DNA from 2 places in the Aminipila terrae genome. Region 1 is predicted to be linked to the other one. Evidence: riboswitches for the same ligand, from Rfam matches in the RefSeq annotation. Region 1 holds a riboswitch; the other holds the start of a gene.

Evidence for each region. A riboswitch is a leader RNA that binds a small molecule or an ion and turns the genes downstream of it on or off. The one in region 1 is predicted to bind cyclic di-GMP.
Region 2: it holds a riboswitch for cyclic di-GMP, as region 1 does, so the genes downstream of both, Ami3637_RS02090 (prepilin peptidase) here and Ami3637_RS05875 (PAS domain-containing protein) in region 1, are expected to answer to the same signal.

What each region holds. Positions count from the first base shown of each region.
Region 1 is NZ_CP047591.1:1,216,638-1,233,377, reverse strand. It holds gene serC (3-phosphoserine/phosphohydroxythreonine transaminase) at 153-1,250, shown strand; gene Ami3637_RS05900 (cofactor-independent phosphoglycerate mutase) at 1,414-2,685, shown strand; gene Ami3637_RS05895 (D-alanyl-D-alanine carboxypeptidase family protein) at 2,675-4,114, shown strand; gene uvrC (excinuclease ABC subunit UvrC) at 4,117-6,000, shown strand; gene Ami3637_RS05885 (DUF1292 domain-containing protein) at 6,100-6,408, shown strand; gene Ami3637_RS05880 (NAD(P)/FAD-dependent oxidoreductase) at 6,836-8,221, shown strand; cyclic di-GMP riboswitch class I at 8,465-8,547, shown strand; gene Ami3637_RS05875 (PAS domain-containing protein) at 8,654-9,022, shown strand; gene flgC (flagellar basal body rod protein FlgC) at 9,310-9,762, shown strand; gene fliE (flagellar hook-basal body complex protein FliE) at 9,800-10,150, shown strand; gene fliF (flagellar basal-body MS-ring/collar protein FliF) at 10,172-11,746, shown strand; gene fliG (flagellar motor switch protein FliG) at 11,739-12,752, shown strand; gene Ami3637_RS05850 (FliH/SctL family protein) at 12,745-14,157, shown strand; gene Ami3637_RS05845 (FliI/YscN family ATPase) at 14,170-15,474, shown strand; gene fliJ (flagellar export protein FliJ) at 15,515-15,958, shown strand; gene Ami3637_RS05835 (flagellar hook-length control protein FliK) at 16,035-16,740, shown strand, end outside.
Region 2 is NZ_CP047591.1:437,191-451,210, reverse strand. It holds rRNA gene Ami3637_RS02125 (16S ribosomal RNA) at 1-499, shown strand, start outside; tRNA gene Ami3637_RS02120 (tRNA-Ile) at 537-613, shown strand; rRNA gene Ami3637_RS02110 (23S ribosomal RNA) at 898-3,789, shown strand; rRNA gene rrf (5S ribosomal RNA) at 3,874-3,990, shown strand; tRNA gene Ami3637_RS02100 (tRNA-Glu) at 3,997-4,071, shown strand; tRNA gene Ami3637_RS02095 (tRNA-Leu) at 4,078-4,160, shown strand; cyclic di-GMP riboswitch class I at 4,596-4,684, shown strand; cyclic di-GMP riboswitch class I at 4,831-4,918, shown strand; gene Ami3637_RS02090 (prepilin peptidase) at 5,060-5,713, shown strand; gene Ami3637_RS02085 (Flp family type IVb pilin) at 5,872-6,033, shown strand; gene Ami3637_RS02080 (TadE family protein) at 6,189-6,572, shown strand; gene cpaB (Flp pilus assembly protein CpaB) at 6,598-7,272, shown strand; gene Ami3637_RS02070 (AAA family ATPase) at 7,305-8,540, shown strand; gene Ami3637_RS02065 (CpaF family protein) at 8,555-9,916, shown strand; gene Ami3637_RS02060 (type II secretion system F family protein) at 9,926-10,873, shown strand; gene Ami3637_RS02055 (type II secretion system F family protein) at 10,884-11,828, shown strand; gene Ami3637_RS02050 (DUF192 domain-containing protein) at 11,838-12,173, shown strand; gene Ami3637_RS02045 (coiled-coil domain-containing protein) at 12,191-13,228, shown strand; gene Ami3637_RS02040 (Tad domain-containing protein) at 13,235-14,020, shown strand, end outside.

The sequences.
Region 1 (16,740 bases):
TTGTGATAAACACATGAAAAAATTGTCTTGCTGCACATTATACCACTTTACTAGCCACGAGTAAAGTGCTATAATCATATTTAATTTACATTTAGAAAATCTAAAATATTGTTAATAACAACAATAAATCATATGAAAGAGGTGAATTTTTAATGAACAAAAACAACGGCAGAGTCTATAACTTTTCAGCTGGACCATCTATGCTGCCTTTAGAAGTGATGGAAAATGTTGCAGAACAGCTAACGAATTATATGGGGTGCGGACAGTCCGTAATGGAAATGAGTCATCGATCAAAGGAATTTGAGGCAATTATTGAAGATGCTGAAAAGAACCTGAGAAACCTTATGGACATTCCCGAAAACTACAAAGTATTATTCCTTCAGGGTGGAGGAACATTACAATTTTCAATGGTTCCAATCAATCTGTTGAAGAAGTCAAAAAAGGCAGATTACATCGTAACTGGTACATGGGCAAAGAAAGCAGCAGCAGAAGCTAAGAAATTTGGAGATATTAAAATAGTAGCATCTTCAGAAGACACTACTTTCTCTTACATTCCAAAGGTAAAGAAGGAAGATTTCAGAGCAGATGCTGATTATATACATATTACATTTAACAATACTATTTATGGAACGCACTTTGGGTATATACCTGAGACAGGAGATATTCCACTTGTAGCTGATATGTCATCCTGCATACTATCTGAAAAAATCGATGTAACAAAATTCGGTTTAATCTACGCAGGCGCACAGAAGAACATTGCACCTGCAGGAGTAACTATTGTTATCATCAGAGAAGACCTGATTGGATTTGCACCTGCAGAAACTCCTACTTATTTAGATTATAAGGTTCACGCAGAAAATGGTTCCATGTACAATACGCCTCCATGCTTTACTATTTATGTGGCAGGAGAGGTATTTAAACATATTCTAAAGAATGGTGGAATTGATCCACTGAATAAGCTGGATGTTGAAAAGGCAGGAAGGCTTTATAAATTCATTGATGAAAGTAAACTTTACAATTGCCCAGTTCAGGAAGACAGCCGTTCACTTATGAATGTGGTATTTATAACTGGAGACGCTGACCTGGATAAGAAGTTTATAGCAGAAGCTAAAGCAGCAGGTCTTGTAAATCTGGGAGGACATCGTTCAATCGGAGGCATGAGAGCAAGTATCTACAACGCTATGCCGATGGAAGGCGTTGACGCTTTGATTGCTTTTATGAAAAAGTTTGAAGAAGAAAATGCGAAATAAAAAATTAATATACTTATATATAAGAAATTTAATATAATGGATATATAAAAAGCAGAAATGTGTTAAGATGAAAAGTGATAAAATGAAATATTTTTATCACTTTTCGTATTTTATTATGGAGATAGAGAATTTTTAGTGAATAAGGTAAAATGAGGAAGTATTAATGAAGTATTTTATAATAGTTCCCGATGGAGCGGGGGACGAAAAGATTGAGGAATTGGGTGGTAAAACCCCTCTGGAAGTGGCACAGATGCCTGTGATAGATGGACTTGCAGAAATAGGTGAAGTGGGAATGGTTCAGACCATACCAGAAGGCGTGGCGCCAGGCAGTGATGCTGCCAATCTGTCTGTCATGGGATATGATCCCAGTGTTTATCTGACCGGAAGGTCTCCACTGGAAGCGGCCAGCATTGGCATTGATATGTCAGATACAGATGTGGCTTTCAGAACTAATATTATTACTCTGGTTGATTCTGAAACAGGGAAACCAGCAGACAAAACCACAAGTACTGCATATGAGGATTTGATTATAACGGATCACAGTTCCGGGGATATTACAACAGAAGAGGCTGATGTACTGATTAAAGCAATCCATGAAAAGTTGGGAAATGAAAAGATCCAGTTTTACACAGGGGTAAGTTATCGCCACTGCATGATTGTGAAAGAAGGATCTACAGACTATCAGTTAACTCCTCCTCATGATGTACTTGGAAAAAGAGTTGGAGATTATCTGCCAGAGGGTGAAGGAACCATAAAGGGAGCTGAAGCCCAGAAAGCAGAATTCATTACAGACTTAATGAAGAGCAGCTATGAAGTTCTGAGAAATCATCCGGTCAATCAGGCCAGGATTGCCAAAGGATTAAATCCTGCCAATACTGCATGGATCTGGGGACAGGGGAAGAAACCTAGCCTTTCTTCTTTTTATGATAAATATAAAATAACAGGTACAGCCATTTCTGCTGTAGATTTAATTAAAGGAATAGCCCTTTGTGCCGGATTGGATTCTGTTGATGTAGATGGAGCAACTGGAACCATACACACCAATTACGATGGTAAAGCACAGGCAGCAATAGAGGAATTTAAAAAAGGTAAAGATTTTGTCTATATGCATCTTGAAGGACCGGACGAATGTTCCCATCAGGGAGATCAGCCGGGAAAAATCAAGTGTATGGAACTGATTGATGAAAAAGTTGCAGGACCTGTTATAGATTACTTAAAGAAGTCGGGAGAAGACTTTCGGGTTCTGGTAGTTCCTGATCACAGAACTCCTCTTTGTATCAGAACACATTCATCAACACCAGTACCTTTTGTGATTTATGACAGTTCAAAAGAACAGAAATCAGACAAGACCAGAGCTTTTAATGAAACTTCAGGTAAAATGGGAAAAAGCTTTGGCAGTGGATATGAGTTAGCAGATTATTTTTTTGAGAGATAAAATTAGATTTGGGGAAACAATGAAGAAAACTATTACAATAATGATTGTGCTATTTTCCTTGATTGCAAACCTGGGTGCAAATACTTCAACTGTTTTTGCGGAGACTGACAAGGCAGGAGACACGAAAGCACATGCAATTACAGAAGTACCGTCTATTGTGGCAGAAACAGGGGTTTTAATTGATGCAAAGACTGGCACGGTTTTGTACAATAAGGGAATGGATTTACAAAGGGAGCCTGCAAGTACTACAAAGATAATTACAGGACTTTTGGCAATAGAAAGATTACCGCTGGACAAAGTGGTTACAATTGATGCCAAGACACCTTTCACTGAGGGAAGCAGGATTTACCTTATGGAAGGAGAAAAAATAACAGTAAAAGATTTACTTTATGCACTTTTTCTGGAATCTGCCAATGATGCGGCAGTAGCGTTAGCTGTAGAAATGGCAGGGAATGTGGACGATTTTGCTGTTATGATGAATGAAAAAGCCAAAGAACTGGGAGCAAAAAATACAACTTTCCGTAATCCAAATGGATTACATCTTGATGGACATGTGACTACAGCTTATGACCTTGCTATGATTGCAAAGGGTGCTATGGAAAATCCTACTTTCAGAAAATATGTAAGCACCTATAAGCACACCATTCAGCCAACCAATAAGCAGGAAGAGCCAAGATACTTATACAATACGAACCGATTGCTTTATGATAATAAAACAAAAGTATCGGTAAACGGAGTGCTTCGTGCTGCAAAATATGATGGAGCCATTGGTATAAAAACCGGGTATACAGGTCAGGCAGGGGGTTGCCTTGTGGCAGGGGCATCCAGAAATGGAACAGAACTGATTTCAGTTGTGATGAAATCTACAGATTCTGGAAGGTTTGGGGATTCTATTGCTCTGCTGGACTGGGGGTTTGAAAACTATCATTCTGTAAAAATGGTAGCCAAAGGAACCGAAATGGGAAGCATAAAGGTAGCTCATGGTGAAGAAAGGCAGGTTGCCCTGGTTGCAGAAAAAGATGGATATGTTACTCTTCCTGTTGGGGAGAATAGTAAACACATTAAAAAGGTAGTGAAAGCTGCAGAGAAAGTTAATGCTCCGGTTAAGGCAGGACAGGAGTCTGGAAGTGTTGACTTTTTCCAGAATGGAGTCCTTGTGGGTGCTGTGAACATTGTTGCTGTAAAAAATGTTGCAAAAGGCGGCATTTTTTCCGGATTGGGAGCTTCTGTTAAAGAAAATTCAAAGCTTTTTGTGGGAGCAGGTGTTTTAGTGGGAGCTTTGGTCTCCATTGCAGGAGCCTTGCTTTACATAAGACATAGAAGCATAAAACGCAGAAAACAAAGAAGAGAACTACGTGCAATGAGAATTGCCATGGACAGAGAACGAGATAAAATTTTTTATAATAAAGATAAATATATAAACAGGTAGATATGTTTGATATTAAAGAGAATCTGAAAAAACTCCCGGATAGCCCGGGAGTTTATATTCATAAGGATAAACTGGGGCAGGTTATTTATGTGGGGAAAGCTGTTTCTTTACGAAACCGGGTGCGCCAGTATTTTCAGTCGCCTAAAAACATGCAGGCAAAAGTCCGGGCTATGGTGAGTCATATTGAGGAATTTGAGTATATTACTACAAATACTGAAATGGAAGCTCTGATTCTGGAATGTACACTGATAAAGAGGTACATGCCTAAGTATAACGTATTACTCCGTGACGACAAGACTTATCCTTATATAAAACTGACTATGAATGAGCCATACCCCAGACTGGTTAAAACTAGAAGGGTTGAAAAGGATGACTGTAAATATTTCGGCCCCTACAGTGATGCAGGGGCAGTAAATCAGATGATTGATTTGCTGAATAATATATTTGCTCTGAAGCGGTGTGCCACAAAGAAATTTCCCGAGATTATAAAACCCTGCCTGAATTATCATATCCAACAGTGCAGGGGTATATGTACTGGAAAGGTAAGCAGAGAATCTTATATGCAGGATATAGGCCAGATTACAGAGTTTTTAAATGGTAAAACCAAACCTTTGACGGACATGCTGACAGAGAAAATGCAGGAAGAATCCGAAATGCTTAACTTTGAAAGAGCTGCAGAATTGAGAGACTACATTGCAGCGGCCAGAACTATTTCTGAAAAGCAGCATGTGGTAATGCTTGGAATAAAGGACCTGGATATCGCTCTGGCCATTTCCAGCAGCCAGAAGTCCTATGTGGTGCTGTTTTTTGTAAGAAATGGGAAGTTAACCGGCCGTGAAAATTTTGCCATGGAAGGGACCCAGGAGAAAAATGAGCTGGTCAGTGAATTTATAAAGCAGTACTATAGTGAGAATCCCAATATTCCGTATGAAATTCTTGTGGAACAGCCTTTGGAAGAAACGGAGCTGATTGAAAGCTTCCTGGGAGAGATGGCAGGCAGACAGGTAAAAATCACCGTACCTAAAAGAGGAGATAAACGGGATCTGCTTCAACTGGCACAAAAAGATTCCATTGAGATGTTAAAGACTATTGATGAACGGGAAAACAATAACAAGGCACGGCGGGCCGCCTTATCAAAAGAGATTGGGGACCTGATTGAGCAGATTATGGGTGACATCCCGACAAGGCATAAAGATCAGCATGATTCCCAATCGAATCAAACCAGGGATTATAGGGTAGAAGCCTACGATATTTCCAATACCAATGGTGTGGACTCTGTGGGCGCAATGGTTGTATTTGAAGGATTAAAACCCAACAAAAAAGAGTACAGGCGATTTAGAATCCGAACCATAGAAGGACCAAATGACTATGGCAGTATGCAGGAAGTCCTATACAGAAGATTTAAAAGGGCAATGGACGGTGATCCAGCTTTTAATACTCTGCCTCATATACTTTTTATTGATGGGGGCAAAGGGCAGGTATCGGCTGTACAGCAGATTCTGAGCGCTATGAAGCTTTCCGTGGCAGTCGTTGGCATGGCCAAGGATGATAAACACCGGACCAGAGCATTGATTTATAAGCCATTTGGGCAGGAAGAATATACAGAACTTCTTCTGAAGGAGCATCCGCTGCTCTTTAAATATACCGGAGCTGTACAGGAAGAAGTCCACCGGTTTGCCATCGATTACCACAGAGGGCTTCGGGGAAAACGGATTCAGGGATCTGCTCTCGATGAAATTGATGGTGTGGGACCTCAAAGACGTAATTCACTTTTAAGCTATTTTGGAAGTCTGGATAAAATTAAAAATGCTACTGTTGAAGAATTGTGTATGGCACCGGGAATCACAGAACAGGTGGCTAAAAATATCAAAGAATATTTTGATTGATAAAGGCAAATTATGGTGGTATAGTAATGATAATAGTATGTGAAAATTTGCATATACTAAAGAAATTACCAAAACGATTTTTACATGGAGGACTTTAATATGTCAGATAAAGAGAAATGCGCTGGCGGTTGTGGCTGCGGATGCGGTGATCACGAACACGATGAATCAGATTTTTTAACTTTGGAATTTGATGATGGCGTAGAAGTAGAATGCGAAATCATGGGTGTATTTGATTTTGAAGGAAAAGAATACATCGCTCTTGTTCCTGATGATGGAACAGATGATGTTTACATCTATGGATACAAGGAAGTAGGCGAAGAAGAATTTGAATTGATCGATATTGACGATGATGCAGAATTTGAAAAGGTTGTAGCTGAATTTGATAAATTAACAGCAGAAGAAGAATAGTCATTTATTTATAAGAGTTTTATAAAAAATAGATTAAGAAACAAAAAACAGGGAGTAAATTACTCTCTGTTTTTTGCTTTGCTGATTTTTTATTTATTTAGGGGAATCCAAAAGGACCGTTAAATTTTATGGGGATAAAATTTAACTAATTCCCTTAATTTTTTTTAGCATATACCTATTAAAAACTAATGTCAATAGTCAGTTTAATATTACTTTATATGGAAATTGCAGAATAACACAAATTTGCTGTGATATTCCGGATAAATTGCTGTTTTTACATGGAATCTTGCGGTTCAATACTTAAAAATATTTATTAAACTTTATTATACCATACCTGATAGAATTTTTTAATAGTTGAATTGTTTTATAGTTTCGGATATAGTAACAATGTGTGGTCAAAAGGATGACCGATGAGTTGGAGGATATTATGAAAAAATATGATATTATAATTGCCGGAGCAGGTGCAAGCGGAGTATTTTTATCATACGAACTTACGAAGCTTGATAATACAGCAAAAATATTAATGTTAGATAAAGGTGCACCTCTTGAGAAACGGGTATGCCCGATTAAATTAGGAAAAGCAAACAATTGTATTAAGTGTGAGCCCTGCCACATTATGAATGGGTATGGCGGAGCAGGAACATTATCTGATGGAAAATACAATATTACAACTAAATTTGGCGGAGACCTGCATTCTTATATCGGTCAGGATAAAGCCATGGAACTAATGGAGTATGTGGATGAAGTCCTCTGCAGTTTCGGAGGTGCGGATGCTAAGCTTTACTCCACAGGAAATTCCGATTTAAAGACTACGGCATTAAGGAATAATCTTAATCTGCTTGATGCTAAGGTAAGACACCTGGGAACAGACAGGAATGTCCAGATTCTTGAAAGAATATGTAATTATACGAAAGAAAGAGTTGAAATGCAGTTTTATTCAACTATTTCTGAAGTAATGCAGAATTCAGACGGGTCTTTTAATGTAAAAACAAGCAAAGGGGAAGAGTTCCAATGTACGGATCTGGTTCTGGCTACTGGAAGGTCTGGCTCAAAATGGATTTCGGATATCTGCAATCAAATGAATATAGGGCTGGAACAAAACCGTGTGGATATAGGGGTCCGGGTTGAACTTCCTGCTGAAATTTTTAAGCACATTACAGATGAAGTTTACGAGAGTAAAATTGTTTATAAGACTGATAAATATAATGACATGGTTAGAACATTCTGCATGAACCCCTATGGGGAAGTTGTGGCAGAGAACACCAATGGTATTGTGACTGTAAATGGACATAGTTATGCGGATCCATCCCTCAGAACTGAAAATACAAACTTTGCCCTTTTAGTGTCCAACAAACTGACTGCACCATTTAAGGATAGTAACGAATATGGAGAGTCCATAGCTAAGCTTTCAAACATGCTGGGAGGTGGTGTTCTCATGCAGAGGTTTGGGGATCTTGTCAAGGGGCGAAGAAGCAGCGAAAGGCGTATGGAAAAATGTTTTACCAGACCTACACTGAAAGCAACTCCAGGAGATCTCAGTCTTGTACTTCCTAAGAGACAATTAGATAACATTATTGAAATGATATATGCATTAGACAAGATTGCTCCAGGAACGGCTAATGAAGATACGCTTCTTTATGGAGTTGAAGTTAAATTCTACAATTCAAGAGTTGAGGTAGATGGTAACCTTGAAACTAAAGTGAAAGGACTGTATGCTTTGGGAGATGGCTCTGGTGTAACCCACTCTTTATCACAGGCTTCAGCCAGCGGAATCCATCTGGGTCGAATACTGTCTAAAAAATATTCAAAATAGCAAAATATAAATGAAAAAACAAGATGATTAAGCAAGATAACATCTTGTTTTTCTTTTTTCGACAAAAACTTTTAAAATATTACAAAAAATCAGGCAAAATTAGTATAAAATATATTGAATATATATTGATAAAAATTAAATTTATGCTATAATATTTAGAAATTGCACTATTTCCATGAATAAAATGTAATATGTTGAAAATGTTTTAATCCAATTTAATTTGTGGGATATGAATGGTTAAAACTGAAGATTTGGCAAAGCAGCCGAAAGACTGTGACGCAAAACTATAGGGCCTGAACTCTGTGAGATGGCAGCCAGTTGCATATATTGGAACTCCTAAAGTGTGCAATAGGAGTTTTTTTAGTTGGATAAATTAGTTGTATGTAGTAAATTTAAGTGAAAAGGGTGCAGAGGTTAAAGGAGTGGGCAACCATGAGTAATATAGGAGTCGCTGTAGTTGAAATAGCTGATGCAAATGTGCATAAATTGTTATATGCAAATAAGAATTATTATATGACCAGAAAATACCAACCAGAAGAAATACAGGAAACGTACGAAAATAATGTAGTTGAACTGCTTGATTCAGAGAGCAGAATACGGATGAATATTTTAATTGAAGAGGCATTGAGGTACAAGAAAAATACTCTGAATTTTGATATAAAAGTCAGGTGTAAGGACGGCTGTTACAGATGTCTTCTTTGCAAAGGAAAATTAATATATAAGCCGGAACGGGTTACGATGAATATTGTTGAAACAGATATAACAAGTGTTAGTGATAATCTGTCAGCAGGCATTTTGTAGTGGGATAATCTGAGGCTTAAAAATGCAGCTGTAAAATGTATAAAAAAACAAACATTTTTCTACAATATTTTATGTTTTATAAGGCAAAATAGTTGCAAAATATGTTGAATAATATATAATTTAAGAAGAATAAAAAGTGGATAGGATTATATCCATTTTTTTGGAACAATGTGAAAAAATGTAATTACCAATGTAGGGAAACAGTTTTACTTTACGTATAAAAATGTCAAGGATGACATCATTCAAAAACCAGAAAGGTGGTATGTATATTGTCATTTTTAAATTCAATGAATATTAGCGCTTCTGCGCTGACAGCCCAGAGACAAAGGCTTGATATTATTTCTGAAAATGTGGCCAATATTGACACAACGAGAACGGAAGCCGGTGGACCTTATCGAAGGAAAATGGTAGTTTTTGAAGACAAGGCTGGAGATGTTTCCTTTAAGGACTCTCTCAACAACGCAATACTGGAGAAGGATTCCAGCGGCAGGATGGTCAGACGTGATTATTCACCAGGAGTAAGGGTCAGCAATATAGTTCAAGACCAGAGTGATTTTAAGACCGAATACAACCCTGAAAATCCTGATGCAGATCAGAATGGATATGTAAAGCTTCCAAATGTAAACATGCTGGAAGAAACCATAGACAGTATGTCAGCTACAAGATCCTATCAGGCAAATGTGACTGTTCTAAATGCTGTAAAACTCATGGCTCAGAAGGCACTGGATATTGGCAAATAACTATCAGCATGTGAAGTAAATTGGAGGTAATAAGGAGATGTTTATAGACCCTATACAGGTGGCTAACAATATTTCGGATATAAGCCAGATTAATAAAGTAAATGACAATAAGAAAACAGTAAATGGTACAGCTGGTGTAAGTGATGCCGGAGCAGCACAGGGCGCGCAGGTACCATTTAAATCTGTGTTTGAAGATGCAGTTAAGGATGTTATCAGCACGGACCAGCAGGTGAATGCTGATGCTCAGAAGCTTGCAACCGGACAGAGTGATAATTTACATCAGTACAGTATTGATATCGCAAAAGCTCAGCTATCGATTGACCTTTTAGTTGAATTAAGAAATAAAGCACTTGATTCATACAATGAAATCATGCGCATGAGTATTTAATTAGGATAAGGTGGCAGTAAATTGCGAGAACGTTTAATAGAACAATTTAAACAGATAAAAGAAAAATTGGCAGCTGTAAATGCCAAACTCAGCAAGAAGCAAAAAATTATTATTGTAATTGCGGTGGTGCTGATTATTGCAATTTCATTTGCAATAACCCTTGCATTGAATACTACTAAATTTGATGTGCTCTATACAGGGCTGGATGAATCAGAGGCAGTAGAGATTATAGGGGTATTGGAAAATCAGGCTATAAAATATAAACATGAAGACGGAGTCATTTATGTGCCTGAAGACATGGTTGATAAAGTGAAGGTGGCATTAGCTGCAGAAGGATATCCTAAAAGTGGCTTTACATATGATGTTTTTAAAAACAATGTCAACTTAATGTCTACAGATTTTGAAAAGTATAAATATGCACAGTTTGAACTGGAGAGCCGTATGGCTGAAACCATTAAACAATTTGACGGGGTTAAAGATGCCACTGTTACCATAGCTATGGCTGAAGAACAGAAGTATGCGTTAGAAGAAGATAAAAAGGATTCTTCTGCATCCGTTACTGTAACCATGGAAGATGGCGGATCCCCAAGTGCGAAACAGGTTAAGGGAATTCAAAGACTGGTTGCAAAAGGTATACCGGGCATGAAGATAGAAAATGTAGCCGTTATTGATGGTAATGGTGAAGAAGTCAGTGCCAGTGAGGACAATACCCAGGAAGGTGCAGCTGCATTAAAACTCAATGTTGAAAAGCAGATTGAAAGTAATATCAAAGGCAAAGTTCTCCACATATTCCAGCCAGTATTTGGTGAAGACAATATCAGAGTGAGTGTAAACTGTTCCGTTGATATAGACAAAAAGATTAAAGAAATAATACAATACATTCCTTCCCAGGATAACAAGGGCGTTCTGTCAAAATCCACCTCAACTTATGAAGTACAGGGGCAGGGAAAAGTGACTACCGGTACACCGGGAACTCAGACAAATGCAGATGTTCCAGTATATCCTGGAGTTACCACAGACGGAAATGATATTTATTTTAAGGACGACAGGGCTTTGGAATATCTGGTTAGTCAGGTAAAAGAACAGGTTCAGAGCGATTCTGGAGAACTGACAGATACTACAGTATCTGTAGCCGTAGACAGTGCAAGCCTGACTCCTGCAAAAGCTGGTGAAATGAGACAGGCGATTGCCCTTGCAGCAGGTATTGATCCTTCCCTTGCGGATACGAAGATTGCTATTTTTAATGCACAGTTCTATGAGCCAAAACCGGTTCAGGCTTCTGGAATCTCAGCTATACTTGATGCAAATCCGATTTTGAAGATAATCATTCCGGCAGTCTTGGCGCTATTGATTTCTTTAATTGTTGTTGTATTTGTTATTATCAGAAAGACAAAATTAAAGAACAAAGCACAAGAACTGGCAGCGGAAGAAGTTCTGCCTATAGAAGAAACGGAAGAACTTGTACGTCTTGACGAACTTGGAAAAACAAGAGAAGAAGAACTTAAGAGTCAGATACAAGACTTTACGGATCTTAATCCAGAGATTTCAGCTCAGTTACTTAAGACTTGGTTAAGAGGAGAAGAAGACAATGAGTAGAGATGATAGCGGGCTAACAGCACAGCAAAAAGCAGCGGCTGTAGTTATTTCGCTTGGGGCTGAAAGAGCCTCCAAAATATATAAATTTCTTGGTGAGGAGGATTTAGAGACTCTTACACTGGAAATAGCAAAACTGAATCATGTTACTCCTACACAAACAGAAGCAGCCATGGATGATTTCTATAAATTGTGCTTAACTCAGAAAGTTATCACTGAGGGAGGTGTTGATTATGCTAAAACAGTGCTTGAGAAAGCTTTTGGCCCTCAGACAGCTACAACACTGCTGGAGAGAGTTACCAGAAATCTGAAAACAAGAGCATTTGAGTTTATCAGAAAGACAGACAGCAAGAACCTTTTTGCAATTATACAGCATGAAAGACCTCAGACTATAGCATTAATTTTATCTTACGCAAAACCTGAACAGGCATCAGAGATAATTACTGAACTGCCTAAAGAAAAACAGGTAAAAGTTGTAGAGTGCATTGCAAGAATGGATAGTGCAACACCGGAAACCATCAAAATCGTGGAAAATATTTTAGAGAAAAAATTTGCCTCTGTACTTTCTCTGGATTTTGCTCAGGTTGGAGGCGTAGATTACATTGCTGAAGTAATGAACAATATTGATAGAAGTAATGAAAAATACATATTCGATGAATTAAGCAAAAAAGATATTAAACTTGCTGATGACATCAGAAATAAAATGTTTGTATTTGAAGATATTACATTACTTGATGACAGAAGCATACAGGAATTCCTGCGTGAAGTTGATACTCAGGATATCGTTTATGCATTAAAGGGTTCTACCCAGGAAGTTGCAAATATGATCTTCTCCAATATGTCTAACCGTATGACAGAAACGGTTAAGAGTGAATTAGAGTTTACTTATAACGTTCGTCTAAAAGATGTAGAAGAAGCTCAGCAGAGGATTGTTGGTATTATAAGACGTCTGGAAGAAGAAGGACGACTTATGATCAATAAAGGCGGGAAGGATGAGATAATTGCGTAAATCCTATGAAGTTTTACAAGTTCAGACGGCTCTGCAGAAAGCAGAAAAGCAATTAGAAGAAGCCATAGAACGTGTAAAAATGGAAAGCAACTACAAAAATTCCGAAAACAGCGATGCCCAGAAAGCTGTAGAAGATGCTATGTCTGAATTTAAAAAAGCAGTCATGGAAGAGCAGCGGCATGAAGAATTAAAGACAGATAAAGGTGTCAAACAGATTTATGGTTACGGGCCGGAACTGTCCAGACACGAAACAATAGACAGCGATATCTCACAGATAGATGAAGACAAGAAGTCAATTTTAGCAAGTATTTTAGGGGAAGAGATTCTGGAAAAAGAGGAATTGCGCCGGGATGAAGATTTATTAAATGATGAATTTCACGATGGATATGATTCTCTCTCCAAGATTGCGTCTTTTAATACTGCTATCAAACTTAAGAGCGGTAAATCACCGGATGCAGATATTCTTAACGAAAGTGAAGAATATGAAATGAAGTGTTTTAACGAGAAAAATGTCTTTGAAGATGAATCTTATGAATATGAGGCAGATGATATAATGCCCACCAACTACTATCTCAGCTCTTTTGATGATGAAGAAGGAGAGATTAAGCCTTATGATATCAATGAGGCATTGGTTTTAGGTGAAATAGTTCCGCCAGACAGGATGCCAGAAGCAGTTGAGGATACTTCAGATGATGAAGATGGATTTATTCCGTCAGATGAAGAACTGGAAGCTAACAAAAAAGAGATTCTTGAACAGGTTCAAAAACAGGCTGAAGATATTTTAGACAGGGCTTCTGATGAAGCAGCAAGAATTATTGATGGTGCTCATGAAGAAGCGCAAAAGATTATAGAGGAAAAAGTCCAGAAGGCTATGGCAGAAGCATCAGAAAAAGGATTTGCCCAAGGATTCGAAAAAGGACAAAATGCAGGGTATCTGGACGCAGAAAATGCTGTGAATGAAGGAATGATTCAGGAGGCAGCAGCTTTTAGAAAAGAACTGGAGGAATCTCTTCAGGCATTTGAGGAAAGAAAAGAAGAAATCCTGCAGAGCAATCTTGGGGAACTTTCAGATCTGGCTGTTAATATTGCTGAAAAAGTAATTAAAATCAGTTTAAAATCCAGTAAAGATGTAGTGGCTAAAATGATAGTTGCTGCTGCAGAAGACTGCAGAGATAAACAATGGGCAAAAGTATATATTTCTCATGAGGAAAAAGCTATAGCCATGAATTTAGAGAAAGAACTTATCGATGCCCTAAACCAGATTTCTTCAAATGTTAAAGTGGTGGTAATGGAAGATGAACCCTCAGGAACCTGCATCATAGAGTCACCAGATCAGATTATAGATGCCAGTGTTGGAACGCAACTTGATAATATACGGCAAATCATCAGTGATAATAAATCTTAGGGGGGAAAAGGCTTGTATTTAAAAGAACTGTCAGAGCTTATTAAGAACTCAGAAACTTTTGAACATATTGGCAAAATTGAAAACATTGTAGGTATGAGTATTGAAGCTTCTGGCATAAAAGCAAGCATTGGAGATATAAATGTCATAACCTCCAAAGACGGGAAAAGAAAGGTCATGTCAGAAGTTGTAGGCTTTAAGGGAGATAAGACCATCTTAATGCCCTATGATTTCATAGAAGGAATGGGGTCTGGAGATTTTGTACGGAGTACAAAGAAGAGACTCAGAATCCCGGTAGGCCAGTTCTTATGTGGCAGAACTATTAATGCCATGGGTGAACCTATTGATGGGCTGGGATCTGTTGACCATTCTGTTATGTGCAGTGTTGAAAATAATTATATAAATCCGCTGAGCAGACCGCCCATTACAGAGAGAATACATTTCGGGATTAAAGCCATGGACGGATTCCTTACTGTGGGAAAAGGCCAGAGAATTGGAATCTTTGCCGGAAGTGGTGTAGGTAAAAGTACCTTGCTGGGTATGATTGCCAAGCAGGCCTCCGCAGACATAAATGTAATTGCCCTGGTAGGAGAAAGAGGCAGGGAGGTTAAGGAGTTTATAGAAAGAGATCTGGGACCGGAGGGAATGGCAAGATCTGTACTTGTGGTTGCTACTTCGGATCAGCCGGCAGTACAAAGAGCTAAATGCCCTATTGTGGCCACAGCTATTGCAGAATATTTTAAGGATCAGGGCAAAGACGTGCTTTTGATGATGGATTCATTAACAAGATTTGCCATGGCCCAGAGAGAAATCGGGCTGGCTGTAGGAGAACCACCGGTTGCCAGAGGCTATACTCCTTCGATTTATGCAGAAATGCCGAAGCTTCTGGAAAGAAGCGGAAACTTTGAGCAGGGATCTATAACAGGTATTTATACGGTTCTGGTTGAAGGAGACGACACCAACGAACCTATAGCGGATACCGTTCGAGGTATTCTGGATGGACATATCATCCTCTCAAGAAAACTGGCTGCAAGGAACCATTTTCCAGCGATTGAAATTGGTGGCAGTATTTCCAGATTGATGGCGGCTATAGTGGATGAAAACCATAAGGCTATGGCTTCCAAAATAAGGGATATGTTGGCTGTATATGAAGAAAATGCTGACTTAATATCAATTGGAGCCTATAAGCCTGGTGCCAGTGCCAGACTAGATAATGCTGTATCAAGGATTGATGCGGTTAATAACTTTTTAAAGCAAAAGACTACTGAGTTTTTCAGCTATGATGATACCCTGGAGGGGATGACCAGAATTTTGGAATAACCGTTGAAAAATTGAGGAAAAAGGTATAAAATGAATTATTATGGCGAAGTTTAAGTTTTCTTTAAAATCAGTGGAAAAATATAGGAATATTACCCTGGACGAAGCGAAAGCAAATTATGCTAAAGCAGTCTCAGATGTTAATAAACAAAATGAACTTATATTAAAGATAAAAAGCGAATTAGCCGATATAAATAGAGAGCTAAACTATAAGAATAGTCAGGGAATAACTATCCTGGAACATCAGGGATATAAAGTATATATAAAGATTCTGGAAAATAATATAAAAAATGAAGAAGATAAACTAAAAGGGCTGAAAAAAATAGAGCACCGACGACGAAGCGAATTGATTGTGGCAAAAACCGATGTTATGTCTATAGAAAAACTTCGGGAAAAAAGATTTGAAGAGTATAAGAAGGAAGAAAGCAAAAAAGAAGCACTGGCTACGGAAGAGTTTATCTCTAATCAGTTATCCAGCCGTAAGTAATGGCTTGATATATAATTCCTCTTATTTAATAAGGGGATAAGCACCTTAAAAACTAAATAGGAAGGGAGGTCCTTGAATGAATGCAGGAGTGTTTTTTCAAACCATGAACAGTAGTCCTACTGTAAAAGCAGGAAGCACTCAGCTGGCCAATGCTAGTAACAACTCTAAAGATTCTTTCAAACAGGAAATGGATAAAGTTTTTGACAGAAAGCAAAATGATGCCAATAGTACAGTTAAAAGTCCCATACCTGAAAAGAGCAATGATTCTAGCCGTGTCCAGCAAAAAACAGATTCAAAGAAGTATCCGAAGGATGATGCAGATTCCGGCAAGGATGACCAGAATGTTAATGCTGAACAAGCAGGACAAATTCTGGCGGCAGCTCAGCTTCAGCAACCGGTTGTACCAACAGTAAATGTGGGTAACAGTATCGGCGATATGCTGCAGCAGATACAAAATCCAGCTATAACGGAGGTATTGGTTAAACCGGATATAGTTGAATCCCCATTGAATCTAAATGAGAGTATTAAACCTGATGAAGGAGCAAAAAACGGTGACATTAAACTACCATTCCAGAACAGCATTGATTTAGTTAAATCATCCATGATTCAATCAAATCAAAATGATACTCAGGACAATCAGATGTCAGGTTTCGGTGAAAACCTTACAAAGGAAAATCCTATACTGGGACAGGATGTAAAGGAAGCTGATACTACTCAGAGTGAACCAACCGTTTCTCAGGAAGTTAAACCTGTAAAAGACGATGCAACTGTTGAAATAACAG
Region 2 (14,020 bases), 780 kb from region 1:
CGGGCAGAGGAGACAGGTGGTGCATGGTTGTCGTCAGCTCGTGTCGTGAGATGTTGGGTTAAGTCCCGCAACGAGCGCAACCCTTGTCAATAGTTGCCAGCAGTAAGATGGGCACTCTATTGAGACTGCCGTGGATAACACGGAGGAAGGTGGGGATGACGTCAAATCATCATGCCCCTTATGTTCTGGGCTACACACGTGCTACAATGGCTGGTACAGAGAGACGCAAGACCGTGAGGTGGAGCAAATCTCCAAAACCAGTCCCAGTTCGGATTGTAGGCTGCAACTCGCCTACATGAAGTTGGAGTTGCTAGTAATCGCAGATCAGAATGCTGCGGTGAATGCGTTCCCGGGTCTTGTACACACCGCCCGTCACACCATGGAAGTTGGGGGTGCCCAAAGTTGGCCAGCAAATAGGCTGCCTAAGGCAAAACCAATGACTGGGGTGAAGTCGTAACAAGGTAGCCGTATCGGAAGGTGCGGCTGGATCACCTCCTTTCTAAGGAGACTATAACTTTTGCACTATGAGTTTATATGGGCTTGTAGCTCAGGTGGTTAGAGCGCACGCCTGATAAGCGTGAGGTCGGAGGTTCGAGTCCTCCCAAGCCCACCAGAACTTTTAAAAGGGTTCTAAATGTACTTTGAAAACTGGATAATATGCAAAATATCAGAAAGTGTTAAAAACACAAATATGACAACGAAATCGAGGTTATCGAAAGATAACAAACAGTTATAGAACTAAGACAAAAGTCTTTTCGGACAGAGATGTCTAAAAGAATGATGTCGGGTGTAAAATAACTACGATTTCAACCGAGAAACCAGAGAATTACGAGTTAATTAACAAGTAAGTCTAAAAAATATAAGTCTTATCTAACGCTAGATAAGCAAAACGCTTATGGTCAAGCGAATAAGAGCATAAGGTGAATGCCTTGGCACTAGGAGCCGAAGAAGGACGTGGCAAGCTGCGATAAGCTGCGGTTAGGAGCAAACATCCGACAACCCGCAGATGTCCGAATGGGGAAACCCACTTATGGTAATGCGTAAGTATCCTGTGATGAATAAAATAGTCACAGAGAAGGTAACCCGGGGAACTGAAACATCTAAGTACCCGGAGGAAGAGAAAGAAACATCGATTTCCTAAGTAGCGGCGAGCGAACGGGAAAGAGGCCAAACCATAGTTTACTATGGGGTTGAGGACACTCATCACGTATGGCGTGTATAGTCGAAGCTGTTTGGAAAGGCAGACCGAAGAAGGTAAAAGTCCTGTAGACGAAATGCACAAAATGCAGAGTGGATCCAGAGTACCACCGGACACGTGAAACCCGGTGGGAAGCCGGGGGCCCACCCCCAAGCCTAAATACTACCTAGTGACCGATAGAGAATAGTACCGTGAGGGAAAGGTGAAAAGAACCCCGGGAGGGGAGTGAAAAAGAACCTGAAACCTTATGCTTACAAGCAAAGGGAGCGCAAGTGACCTTGTACTTTTTGTAGAACGGGCCAACGAGTTATGGTATGTAGCAAGGTTAAGGTGCTGGAGCACTGGAGCCGAAGCGAAAGCGAGTCTGAACAGGGCGTCAAGTTATATGCTGTAGACCCGAAACCGGGTGACCTATCCATGTGCAGGTTGAAGCGAGAGTAAAATCTCGTGGAGGACCGAACTCATGTCTGTTGAAAAAGGCTGGGATGACGTGTGGATAGCGGTGAAATTCCAATCGAACCCGGATATAGCTGGTTCTCCTCGAAATAGCTTTAGGGCTAGCCTCAAGATTGAGATACTCGGAGGTAGAGCACTGAATGTTCTAGGGGCCTTCACCGGTTACCGAAAACTATCAAACTCCGAATGCCGAAGTATTATACTTGGGAGTCAGACTATGTGAGATAAGTTTCATAGTCGAAAGGGAAACAGCCCAGACCAACAGCTAAGGTCCCAAAATGTAAGTTAAGTGGAAAAGGATGTGGAGCTGCATAAACAGCTAGGATGTTGGCTTAGAAGCAGCCACTCATTTAAAGAGTGCGTAATAGCTCACTAGTCGAGTGGCTCTGCGCCGAAGATAAACGGGGCTAAAACTTACTACCGAAGCTTTGGAATTACAGTAATGTAATTGGTAGAGGAGCATCGTATACGGGCAGAAGCTGAGATGAAAGTCTTGGTGGACTGTATACGAGAGAGAATGTTGGCATGAGTAGCGTAAGGCAGGTGAGAATCCTGTCCACCGAAAATCTAAGGTTTCCTGAGGAAGGTTCGTCCACTCAGGGTTAGTCGGGGCCTAAGCCGAGAGCGAGAGCTGTAGGCGATGGACAACTGGTTGAGATTCCAGTACCACCGAAATTCGTTTGAGCGAAGTGGGGACACAGAAGGATAAGCTGAGCGCACCGTTGGTTGAGTGCGTCTAAGCGTCAAGGGAGAACAGGCAGGCAAATCCGCCGGTTCAATTCTGAGGCGTGATGGGGAGGGAAATTAGAGTACCGAAGCAGCTGATTTCACACTGTCAAGAAAAGCCGCTAGTGAGAATGTAGGTGCCCGTACCGTAAACCGACACAGGTAGATGAGGAGAGAATCCTAAGGTGAGCGAGAGAACTATTGTTAAGGAACTCGGCAAAATAACCCCGTAACTTCGGGAGAAGGGGTGCCTGCGAAAGCAGGCCGCAGTGAAAAGGCCCAGGCGACTGTTTACCAAAAACACAGGTCTCTGCTAAAGCGAAAGCTGAAGTATAGGGGCTGACGCCTGCCCGGTGCTGGAAGGTTAAGGGGAAGTGTTAGGGCAACCGAAGCACAGAACTTAAGCCCCAGTAAACGGCGGCCGTAACTATAACGGTCCTAAGGTAGCGAAATTCCTTGTCGGGTAAGTTCCGACCCGCACGAAAGGCGTAACGATCTGGGCACTGTCTCAACAATAGACTCGGTGAAATTGTAGTACCGGTAAAGATGCCGGTTACCCGCAGCAGGACGGAAAGACCCCATGGAGCTTTACTGCAGCTTGATATTGGATTTCGGCGTTGCATGTACAGGATAGGTGGGAGGCTACGAACCCAGTACGCCAGTATTGGGGGAGCCACCGTTGGGATACCACTCTTGTAACGTTGAAGTTCTAACCATGTACCGTGAACCGGTACTGGGACAGTGTCAGGCGGGCAGTTTGACTGGGGCGGTCGCCTCCTAAAGAGTAACGGAGGCGCCCAAAGGTTCCCTCAGCGCGGTCGGAAATCGCGCGAAGAGTGTAAAGGCAGAAGGGAGCTTGACTGCGAGACAAACAGGTCGAGCAGGGACGAAAGTCGGGCTTAGTGATCCGGTGGTTCCGAGTGGAAGGGCCATCGCTCAACGGATAAAAGCTACCCTGGGGATAACAGGCTGATACCGCCCAAGAGTCCACATCGACGGCGGTGTTTGGCACCTCGATGTCGGCTCGTCTCATCCTGGGGCTGAAGTAGGTCCCAAGGGTTGGGCTGTTCGCCCATTAAAGAGGTACGCGAGCTGGGTTCAGAACGTCGTGAGACAGTTCGGTCCCTATCCGCTGTGGGCGTTGGAAATTTGAGTGGAGCTGTCCTTAGTACGAGAGGACCGGGATGGACATACCTCTGGTGCACCAGTTGTTCTGCCAAGAGCATAGCTGGGTAGCCACGTATGGACGGGATAAGCGCTGAAAGCATCTAAGTGCGAAGCCCCCCACAAGAATAGATTTCCTCCAGAAATGGTAAGACCCGTGAGAGACTATCACGTTGATAGGTCGGAGGTGTAAGTGCAGTAATGTATTGAGCTGACCGATACTAATAGGTCGAACGCTTGACCAAAATGGTTTCAAGAAGGAATAAAACTGATAGAAAAGTATGTTATCCAGTTTTGAGAGTACACTCTCAAAAAAAGAATAGACAAAATCCGGTGACAATAGCGAGGAGGCTCCACCTGTTCCCATCTCGAACACAGTAGTTAAGCTCCTTAGCGCCGATGATACTTGGCGGGCAGCTGCCTGGGAAAGTAGGACGTCGCCGGTTTAAAATGGCTCCATGGTCAAGCGGTCAAGACACCGCCCTTTCACGGCGGTAACCCGGGTTCGATTCCCGGTGGAGTCACCAAAATATGCGCGATTGGCGGAATTGGCAGACGCACTAGACTTAGGATCTAGCGGGCGACCGTGGGGGTTCAAGTCCCTCATCGCGCACCACAGAAAATGTACATTGAAAGATGTACATTTTTTTTATGTATTAAAATGGGACTTGAACCCGAAAGGGCAGGAGCGTAAATGAGAAAGTACAGTGTACTTTTGAATAGCGACTGGTTCGAGCTGGAATGGAATAAAAGCGAAGAACGGCAGGCGAGCGAAGCGAGACTGTGTGAGTCCCTCATCGCGCACCATAGAAAACTTACACAGTATTGTGTAAGTTTTTTTTATGTCTTTAAAATTATATATACTTGAATGGATAGATGCGTAAAATAAAAATAATTTCGTCATTGCAAATAAATATGTATAAAGCGATAATTAAGGAAATTCAAGGCTTTAAAGGATTTTTTTGTTTATAAGGAGCATAAATTCAATATATGGAAAAAAATGGACTATTGACTAACTAAAATTAGTATGTATAATTAAGAATAATTTAATATGTATTTTCGGCATAGTCGTTGAAAAGCGATGACGCAAAGCTATAGGGGCTAAGGTGAGAATAATCACTATGCCAGCCAGTTGCAAACATTTGAAATAAGATTATATACCTGATATAGGTTTATTTGATGTGAGTTACTGCAATGCCCCTTAATGAATTTACTTAAGGTGGCATTTTTTTATAGCAGTATTTAATTATACTTAATTGTTGATATGAAAAATTTAATATTATATTTGTTTTTAAAGGCATAGTCGTTGAAAGGCGATGACGCAAAGCTATAGGGGCTAAGGTGAGGGAATCACTATGCCAGCCAGTTGCAAACACTTTAAAAAACTATTATGTTCATAGGGACTCTTGTGTCTATATGGTAGTTTTGCTTGCACGCGCCTTTTAATTAACAAAAAAAGAGGAAGCGTGCTTTTTTTTATTATATTTTTCTTGGTGACATGTTTGGAGGCTGATGATGAATATTTATTTGACTTTGATTTTTGGTATTTTAGGCATTAGTTTTGGAATGGTAATTCCACATATATCTAATGGCTTTGTAACTTATAAAAAATTACGAAATAACAGTGAAATTGTAGTTAAGAATTGTGATATAAGGACTGTCGGTCTAGTGGTGGTTTTAAATGGAGTTTTATGGAGTTATGCAGGAAGCAAAACAGAAAATATATTTATAACACTTTTAGTATCGCTGCTTTTTACAGTTGCCATACTTATTTCTTTAATTGATTTGAAAATACGGCTGATTCCTAATGAATTAGTTCTTTTTATCCTTTTTTTAGGGGCAGTATTTCAAATCCTGTATTTTGGATGGATGGCTTTATTATACGCGCTTATTTGTATGGTTGCAGTTGGATTTATGTTTATTATGGCAGGAAAACTTGTTGGCTTAGAACAAGTGGGAGCAGGTGATGTGAAGCTGGCTGCAGCAATGGGATTGATACTTGGATATCCAGATATAAAGATTGGTTTGATTGGAATGAGCGGGGCATTAATTGCCTTCTGTCTTGGAGGAATGACTATTAAAAAGCTAACTATGTACAGTTTTTTTCCGCTTGCTCCATTTATTATGTTTGGGACAATCTGTTCCCTTATTTACATTATAGGTTGGTAAGTTAGCGTAATATTTTAAAATATATACGCTTGTCTTATAAATAATGAATATATCCTGGCTGATAACTGGATTGAAAAGGAAAGGAGGAATAGTTCCAGTTATCCACTTTAAATGAAGAATCCCAATATAACGTTTTTTATTGTAAAGGAGGAAAGAATATGAAAAATTTACTTAGATGGTTAAAGAGCGAAGAGAGTGGACAGGGAATGGTAGAATATGGGTTGATTATTGCAGCTATTGCAGTGGTTGCCATCGTTACTTTGACCCCATTAGGAGGAAAAGTTGCTGCAATGTTTACTAATATTGGCGCCAGCCTTTAATAATCAGGACTTATTGAATAAATCAACACTTGTCCCCTACAATTTTTATAAATTGTAATATAATGGCAGGAATTACCCATATGCACGGGTCCTGCCATTTAAACATTTTAAATGGAATCAGAATTAAAGGATAAACAGAGAGGTGGTGAAAGGGGTTGCGCATTAAAAAGGAAAAGGGGCAGGCCATGGTGGAATTTGCACTGGTTTTACCTCTACTATTATTACTTCTCTGTGGTATTTGTGAATTTGGGTATCTCTTTTCACATCAGATTCTTGCAAATAATACCTGCCGCGAAGCAGCCAGATACGCTGCCGTTCATTATAAGGATGACGGAGCATCTGCTGTTGAAGAGCAAGTCAAAACTATAATACAAAAAAATTCAAGCAATTTTAATGAACAGATTACAATTCCAAAAGAAGAAGAAATAAAAGTGGTACTTACCATAAGAGTACAATTACTTACGCCTTTTTTTAAATTCTTAGATGATGGGGGCGGTTATATTAATCTTACTTCGCAATGTACCATGAGAATAGAATGAACAAACTGTATAGAGGGGTGAAATATTGAAGAAGACAAAATTACTGGCATTAATAACAGCAATATTAACTGGAGTTCTGGTTTTTATTTTTTTTAATACCCTTAGCAATCATAACGAAACAGATCGGGCAGGCATTGTTGTAGCCATACAGGATATTCCTGCTGATACACCAATTACTGACTCTATGGTAAAAGTTTCTCAATTACCCAGGGAAGCAATCTTGTCCGACGCAATTTCTGATACATCATTGGTGATTGGTAAAGTTGCCAATTCTGAAATTATGACTGGTGAACAAATTTTGGCCTCCAAGATTGTGACAGCTGGTGACACAGCTGGAGCAAGCTTAAGTTATATTTTAAAGCCTGGAATGCGTGCTATGACCATTGCAGTGGACGGGGTCTCCGGGGTGGGATATATGATTGAACCAGGTAATCATGTAGATATTCTTGCTCAGTATAATCAGCAGGAAACCGCATTTACTAAGCTTATTGCCCAGAATGTGAAAGTACTGGCAGTAGATTCTGCTTTATCCAACAAAGATAAAGCCAGTGAAAAAAATGCAGCCTATTCAACCATTACACTTCAGGTCTCTCCAGAACAGGTGTTGGATCTGGGCTATTATGAATTTACAGGTCATCTATGTGTTGTAGTAAGGTCCCCATTAGATGGGAAACTGATAAATTTGCCAATAAAACAGTAGTAATTTCCATATAAGGTAAAGGAGAATAAGTAGTGAAGATTAATGTTATGGTTATCAGCAAGCTGGAAAAAAAGCTGGCTGAGATAAAGAGTATGATAGATGATGAGGAAATTGTAATTCTTGGAGAATCATCAGGAGGGACTCCGGCATTGAATAAAATTGAAAATGTATCTCCTGATATGGTTATTATGTTTCTTAGTGCTGGAGATACGGACGTATTAAGCCTGACAGAGCGTATAATTTTTCATAGACCAAGGACCCATGTTATTTTGCTGGTGGAACACATGGATTTAGAAATCTTACAGAAAGCAATTAGAGCAGGTGCTCATAATGTCACAGATTTTCCAGCCTCTTCTAAAGAATTTGCAGAATATATTAAATCAGTTTACCATAATGAATCCATACGTATCAATTCTCTTAATGAAAAAGAAAATATCGCATGGATGTCAAGAGTGGTGACTGTATTTGGAGCCAAAGGAGGCCTTGGGAAAACTACAATTGCTACGAATCTTGCAGTAAAACTGGCAGAAAAACGTAAAAAAGTTGCCCTGGTTGATCTTGATTTACAGTTTGGAGATATTCATATATTTCTTGATATAGAACCTGCAGATACAATAGCAGAATTTGTACAACAAGTATTTACCCCAAACATTGATGCGGTCAGGAGTTATATGACAGTACATTCCAGTGGTGTTCATGTTTTGTGTGCACCAAAAAGCCCGGAATATGCTGAACTGGTTTCTGCAGAAAAGGTACAGAGTCTGTTAAGTGTGCTACGCAATTATTATGATTATGTGATTATTGATACACCACCGTCTTTTACTGATGTGACAATTACAGCCATTGAATCCTCATCCACTATTCTTTTTGTTACAGGATTGGATATATCCATTCTGAAAAACTCAAAACTCAGCCTTTCCCTTATGGATTCTCTTCAGCAGAAGGATAAAGTAAGGCTGATTGTTAATCGGGCTGTCGACATAAGCTCCATTACTGTGGCAGATGTTCAGAGCATAATAGGTTGCCCTATATGGGCTAAAATCCCAAGCGATTACATGGTTGCGGTTACAGCATTAAATCGTGGAGTTCCTTTTGTTATAAGCTCACCTGGTAGTATGCTCAGTCAATCAATTTCTATTGTGGCAGATGCATTATTATCTGGTTCAGATAATTTTGATATTGAAACCATTTCAAATAAAAAGATAAAAGCTATAGGGGATGGAGAAAAGCATTTTAAGTTGTTCAAAAGAAAAAATAAAATGGTTTAGAAAGAAGGAATCCTATGAGTTTGCTGGAAAAACTGGAAAAACAGAAAATGAAGCAGCATACGGAGGCTGTTACAGAAAAGGTGAACAGTTTAAACAAAGGAAATGTAACATTTGTAGATGATTATTCTGACTTAAAAGAAAAAGTGCATACGGAAATTATTGAATTAATCAATAATGAAGCCGCAAGGGGTAATGATATTACAGAAAATCAGGAGGAATATCTATTAAAGTCAATAGAAGGATTAATTGATGTAAGTGTATCTGGAATATCCCGGTCAGACCGCTTGCGAATTCAAAAGGAGATTTATAATAACGTTGTGGGGTTAGGCCCTTTAGAGCCCCTTCTGGAAGATGAAGAAATCAGTGAAATAATGGTCAATGGGCCGTATAACGTGTACATAGAGCGTAGAGGAAAGCTGGAATTAAGTACTACTGTTTTTAAAGATAATCAACATTTACTAAATGTTATCAACCGTATTGTTTCTTCTGTAGGAAGACGGATTGATGAAACAAGCCCTATGGTTGATGCAAGGCTTGCAGACGGATCAAGAGTAAATGCTGTTATTCCTCCCATTGTACTGAATGGTCCAAGTTTAACCATACGAAAGTTTTCCAAAAATCCTTTAAGTGTGAGTGATTTAATAAAAAAATCATCTGTATCTCCTATGATGATGTCCTTTTTAGAAGCATGTGTGAAAGGTAAATTAAATGTTATTGTTTCTGGTGGTACAGGCAGTGGAAAAACAACTTTACTCAATGTTTTATCTGGATATATTCCGGATACAGAAAGAATTGTTACCATAGAAGATGCTGCAGAGCTTCAGCTAAGACAGAATCATGTAGTCACCATGGAAAGCCGTCCTGCAAATCTGGAGGGTGCAGGTCAGATTACTATCAGAGAATTGGTAAGAAATTCGTTGCGTATGAGGCCTGACCGTATTATAGTCGGCGAAGTACGTTCCGGTGAGACTCTGGATATGCTGCAGGCTATGAACACAGGGCATGATGGATCTCTGACCACAGCACATGCCAACTCTCCCAGGGATCTTATGTCAAGGCTTGAAACCATGGTACTTATGTCTGGGATGGAGCTACCAGTTAAAGCAATCAGGGAACAGATCGCTTCAGCTCTTGATGTAATAGTTCAACAGGCGAGAATGAAAGATGGTTCCCGTAAGGTGATAAATATCACTCAGGTAGTGGGAATGGAAGGAGATACGATTACTCTTCAGGATTTATTTGTATTCAGACAGCAGGGATTGGATTCAGAAGGAAAAATCACAGGTAATTTTGTTTCAATGGGAATACGTCCCACTTTCTTAGAGAAATTGGTATCAAATGGAGTGCTTGTGAGAGACGACTGGTTTAAGAAATGAGGTGAAATTATGCTAACTTACTTTATTGCTTTTTTTGCAGCTATTCTCACTTATTTTATTATTCTTTTAATAAAAAAAAATTCTGGAAGAGAATTTATTGAAAATCGATTAAATAAATATCTGAATAAGGATGCCATTTCCCGTATACAAGATCAGTTTTATAAAGAAAAAATTGAAAAGTACAAGAAGAAAAAAGATAGAAACTTTAAAATTGCCAGTAAAGAATTTAGTGATTATTTGGCTATGTCGGGAATTAAACTAAGGGCGTCAGAGTTTATTTACATCTGGATTATTATGACCTACCTGCCCATTTTAATTATTTCACTTTCTGGCCTGAGCATAGTTACCGCCGCCGGCTTTGCAATTGTGGGTTTTATCATTCCTCCATTGTTCATACACAAATCCAGGAGAAAGCGTCAAACAGAATTTAATAAGCAGCTGGGAGAGTCACTGGTAGTTATGAGCAATTGTATAAAATCAGGTTTCACATTTCAGCAATCCATGGAAAGTATCGCAAATGATATGCAGCCTCCCATATCTGTTGAATTCACAAAGACTCTGCGAGAAATGCGCTTTGGTGTAAATAAAAATGATGCATTGCACCATATGGTGAATCGTGTACAAAATAATGATCTGGGTTTACTGGTGTCTGCAGTAATAACCTCAGAGCAGGTGGGAGGAAACTTATCTGAAATTCTGGACACAATTTCAGATACCATTAAGGACAGAATACGCATTAAACAGGAAGTGCGTGTATTGACTGCACAGGGGAGGATGTCAGGAATAGTAATTGGATTGCTACCAATTTTTATTATAATTCTTCTTATGATTTTAAATCCCCAATACTTTCTGTCATTCTTTGAAACGTCTATTGGGAAAATCATGATAGGTGTTTCTATATTAATGGAACTGATTGGTTTTGTCATTATTAATAAAATTGTAGACATTGAGTATTGAGGAAGATGATATGGTGTATTTGATTGCTGTTTTATTAGGAACTTTTATCTATTGCGGCATTATAATTGTTTTAAAACCCTATGAAGAACAAAATAATGCGATTAAAAGACGTCTTCAGAACATAAACAGTGGATTCCAAAGAGATTATGTTCATGATGAAGAACTCTGTCTGCCTTTTTCCAAGCGAATTATGAAGCTGGTTTTCCGGCCAATAATAGTAAATATAAAGAAATCTATAGGTAAATATTCGACTTCAGAGCTTTTATTCAAAAATCTAAAAAATGACAAACTGAAAAAAAACATTTATCGGGCTGGGTTAAAGTTGGAACTACATGAATATCAAATGATACGTATTATGGTTATTTTAGGGATTTCATTGGCATTCATTGCAATAGCTTTACTGCTCAGGCAAAATACCTTACATTGTTTACTTTCAGCAGCGGTTGGTATTTATGTGGGGTATGCAGCCATAAGGTTTCATCTTGCTACAAGGATAAGTAAAAGGCATAAAGCTATGGAACAGCAGTTACCTGAAGTTTTAGATCTTATTAGTGTGAATGTAGAAGCAGGGCTGGGATTTGAACAGGCAATCTTTCATGTAATTGAAAATATGGAGGGAACCTTTATTGATGAACTGGCTGTGACGTATAGAGAAATGTCCATGGGCAGATCAAGACGTGATGCTCTCTTATTTTTAGGAGAACGGTGTGAAATTGGGGAAGTCAGGACTTTTACTGGAGCAATTGTACAGGCAGGGGAGCTTGGAATATCCATTAAAAATGTTCTTCGGGCTCAGGCTGCGGGAATGCGGCAGAACAGACGAAATAAAATTGAGGAGCGGGCACAAAAAATTTCTATCAAAATTTTACTCCCTATGGTTTTATTTATCTTTCCTGTTATATTTATTATTCTAATGGGGCCAGCTGTTTTAAAGGTTTTCCAGCAATTTGGGTGAGGTGTATTTATGGTTGTATATTGTAATAACATTATTTTGGCAGATAAAGTATGTATTGCAGATAATTTTATAGAGCGTTTTCTGGGTCTTATGGGTAAAAAAAGCCTTGGACATGGGGAAGGATTGCTTCTTTTAAATTCTCCATCCATACATTGCTTTTTTATGAGAATGTCCATTGACGTAATTTATCTTTCAAAGAATTTTAAAGTATTGGGAATTGAAACACTGAGACCATGGAGTATAGGAAAATATATCAAAAAAACAAGGCATATTCTGGAGCTGAAAGAAGGCACAGCATTTAATATAAAGGCTGGAGACACTATTCTTTTTAGGATAGAAAAATAAGGAGGAAGTGATTTGTCATGGCAGATAGGTTGAATGGACTAAGTATGGTTGAAACATTACGTTTAAAAACCGAAGAAATTGATATGAATCAATATTTAAAGACAAGAATGGGCGGATATACCAAACAGTCGGTTTTGGAATATCTAAGCATTATACGTAAGCAGCAGCAGACAATGGCAGATACTTTTTATGAGAATTTACAGACGATATATAATGAAAAAGAGGAACTTAATAATGTCAATGAATCCCTTAAACATCAAATAAATAAAATTGAGCTGGAGTATAAAAATCTTTGTGAATCTATGTCATGTGTACAACAGGAAGACTCAGAAATGACCATGCAGGATGTCCTTGTTATGAAAAATAAATGTATAGCTTTGGAGGAAGAAAACAAGAAACACAATTTTGACAAAATCTCACTGGAGAATGAAATCAGGCGATTGAAGGTTTCTATGAATGACTTGACCGAACTGAACGAGGATTATTGTCAGGAAATAAAAGCTTCCAAAGAAATGCTTATTGCAGAAAAACAAGAATCCCAAAAAATAAGAGATAAGCTGGTAGAGCTGACCATTAATATAGAAGACAAAACAGAAGAACTTAAATATCTAAAAACGGTGCAATCTGACGGCCAGACTGCAGAATTAACTGCCCATGTAAAGAATTTGACCAATCAGCTGATGATGCAGACGGAAGTGATGTCTGCTTTAAATTCACAGGCAGCCATAAAAGAGCAATCTTTAGCGGATTTAACGGCTGAAACTAAATTACAAAAACAAATCATAGAAAGCCTGAATAAAACAGTGGAAAAGCTTGAAACACAAAACGAAAAGATATTAAATGCCAACAATTTGATGGAAAAAGAATTGCAGGAGAATACTAAAAAGATAGTACAGTTTATTAATGAAAAATCTGATATTACAATGGAAAAAATTATTGTAGAACAAAAACTTAGTGAGGCAAATTCAAATCTTGCTATGTTGGAAATAAAGCTGAAAGCGCTAAGTAAGTCCAATGATATCAAAAAAACTGAAGAGCATGAAATGGAAGTGTGATGGCTCATGAATGTTTTTAAGTATTGTGGGTACAGAGAAGAACAAGGTTCAGTTACCATTATGGTGGCATTATTTATTACTGTACTGATGGCCTTTACAGCAATAGTAATTGATGTGGGAAGAGTTGCACTAGAAAAGCAGCAGCTTCAGAGCGCAGTAGATGCTGCCTGCCTTGCAGGGGCACAGGAATTGCCAGACAGTATTGTAGCGGCAAAACAAAAGTCGATTATGTATTTTGAGGAAAATGGATTTGATGAAGAGGAAATTGACCAAATAGAATTTGTGAATTCAAATAAGAGGATAAGAATAACTGCCAGCCATCCGGTTGAATATACTTTTGCAAAAATATTCAAAAGAGAAGATAATACAAAAGTGTCTGTAAGTGCAGCAGCGGAGTGCAGCAGTGTTTTTGGACCTTTTAAGTATGCACTATTCTCTGGTAGTGAAATGGATTTATTGCAGTTTAAAGGACAGAACATAATTGATGGCAATGTTCACTCTAATAATAGCATAAAAAATGCTGCCACGGTAACTGGAGTTGTTACTGCTGTAAATACTATTGATGCCAAGGTTAATGCTTCATCAGGGAAAATAGAAAATTCTCCGTATGTCTCTATGCCTGATTTTTCTGATGTTTTAACTCTGGCAACTACGGTTAATCAAAGTACTTTAATCAATGTTTTTGGTGCATCCTTTAAAGCTAGCAGTAATCAGTATACCATGTCAGCTGAGCAGCTAAATGCCATGCTTTCCGTCTATTCTACGGTGTTTATTAATGGAAATCTCACTATA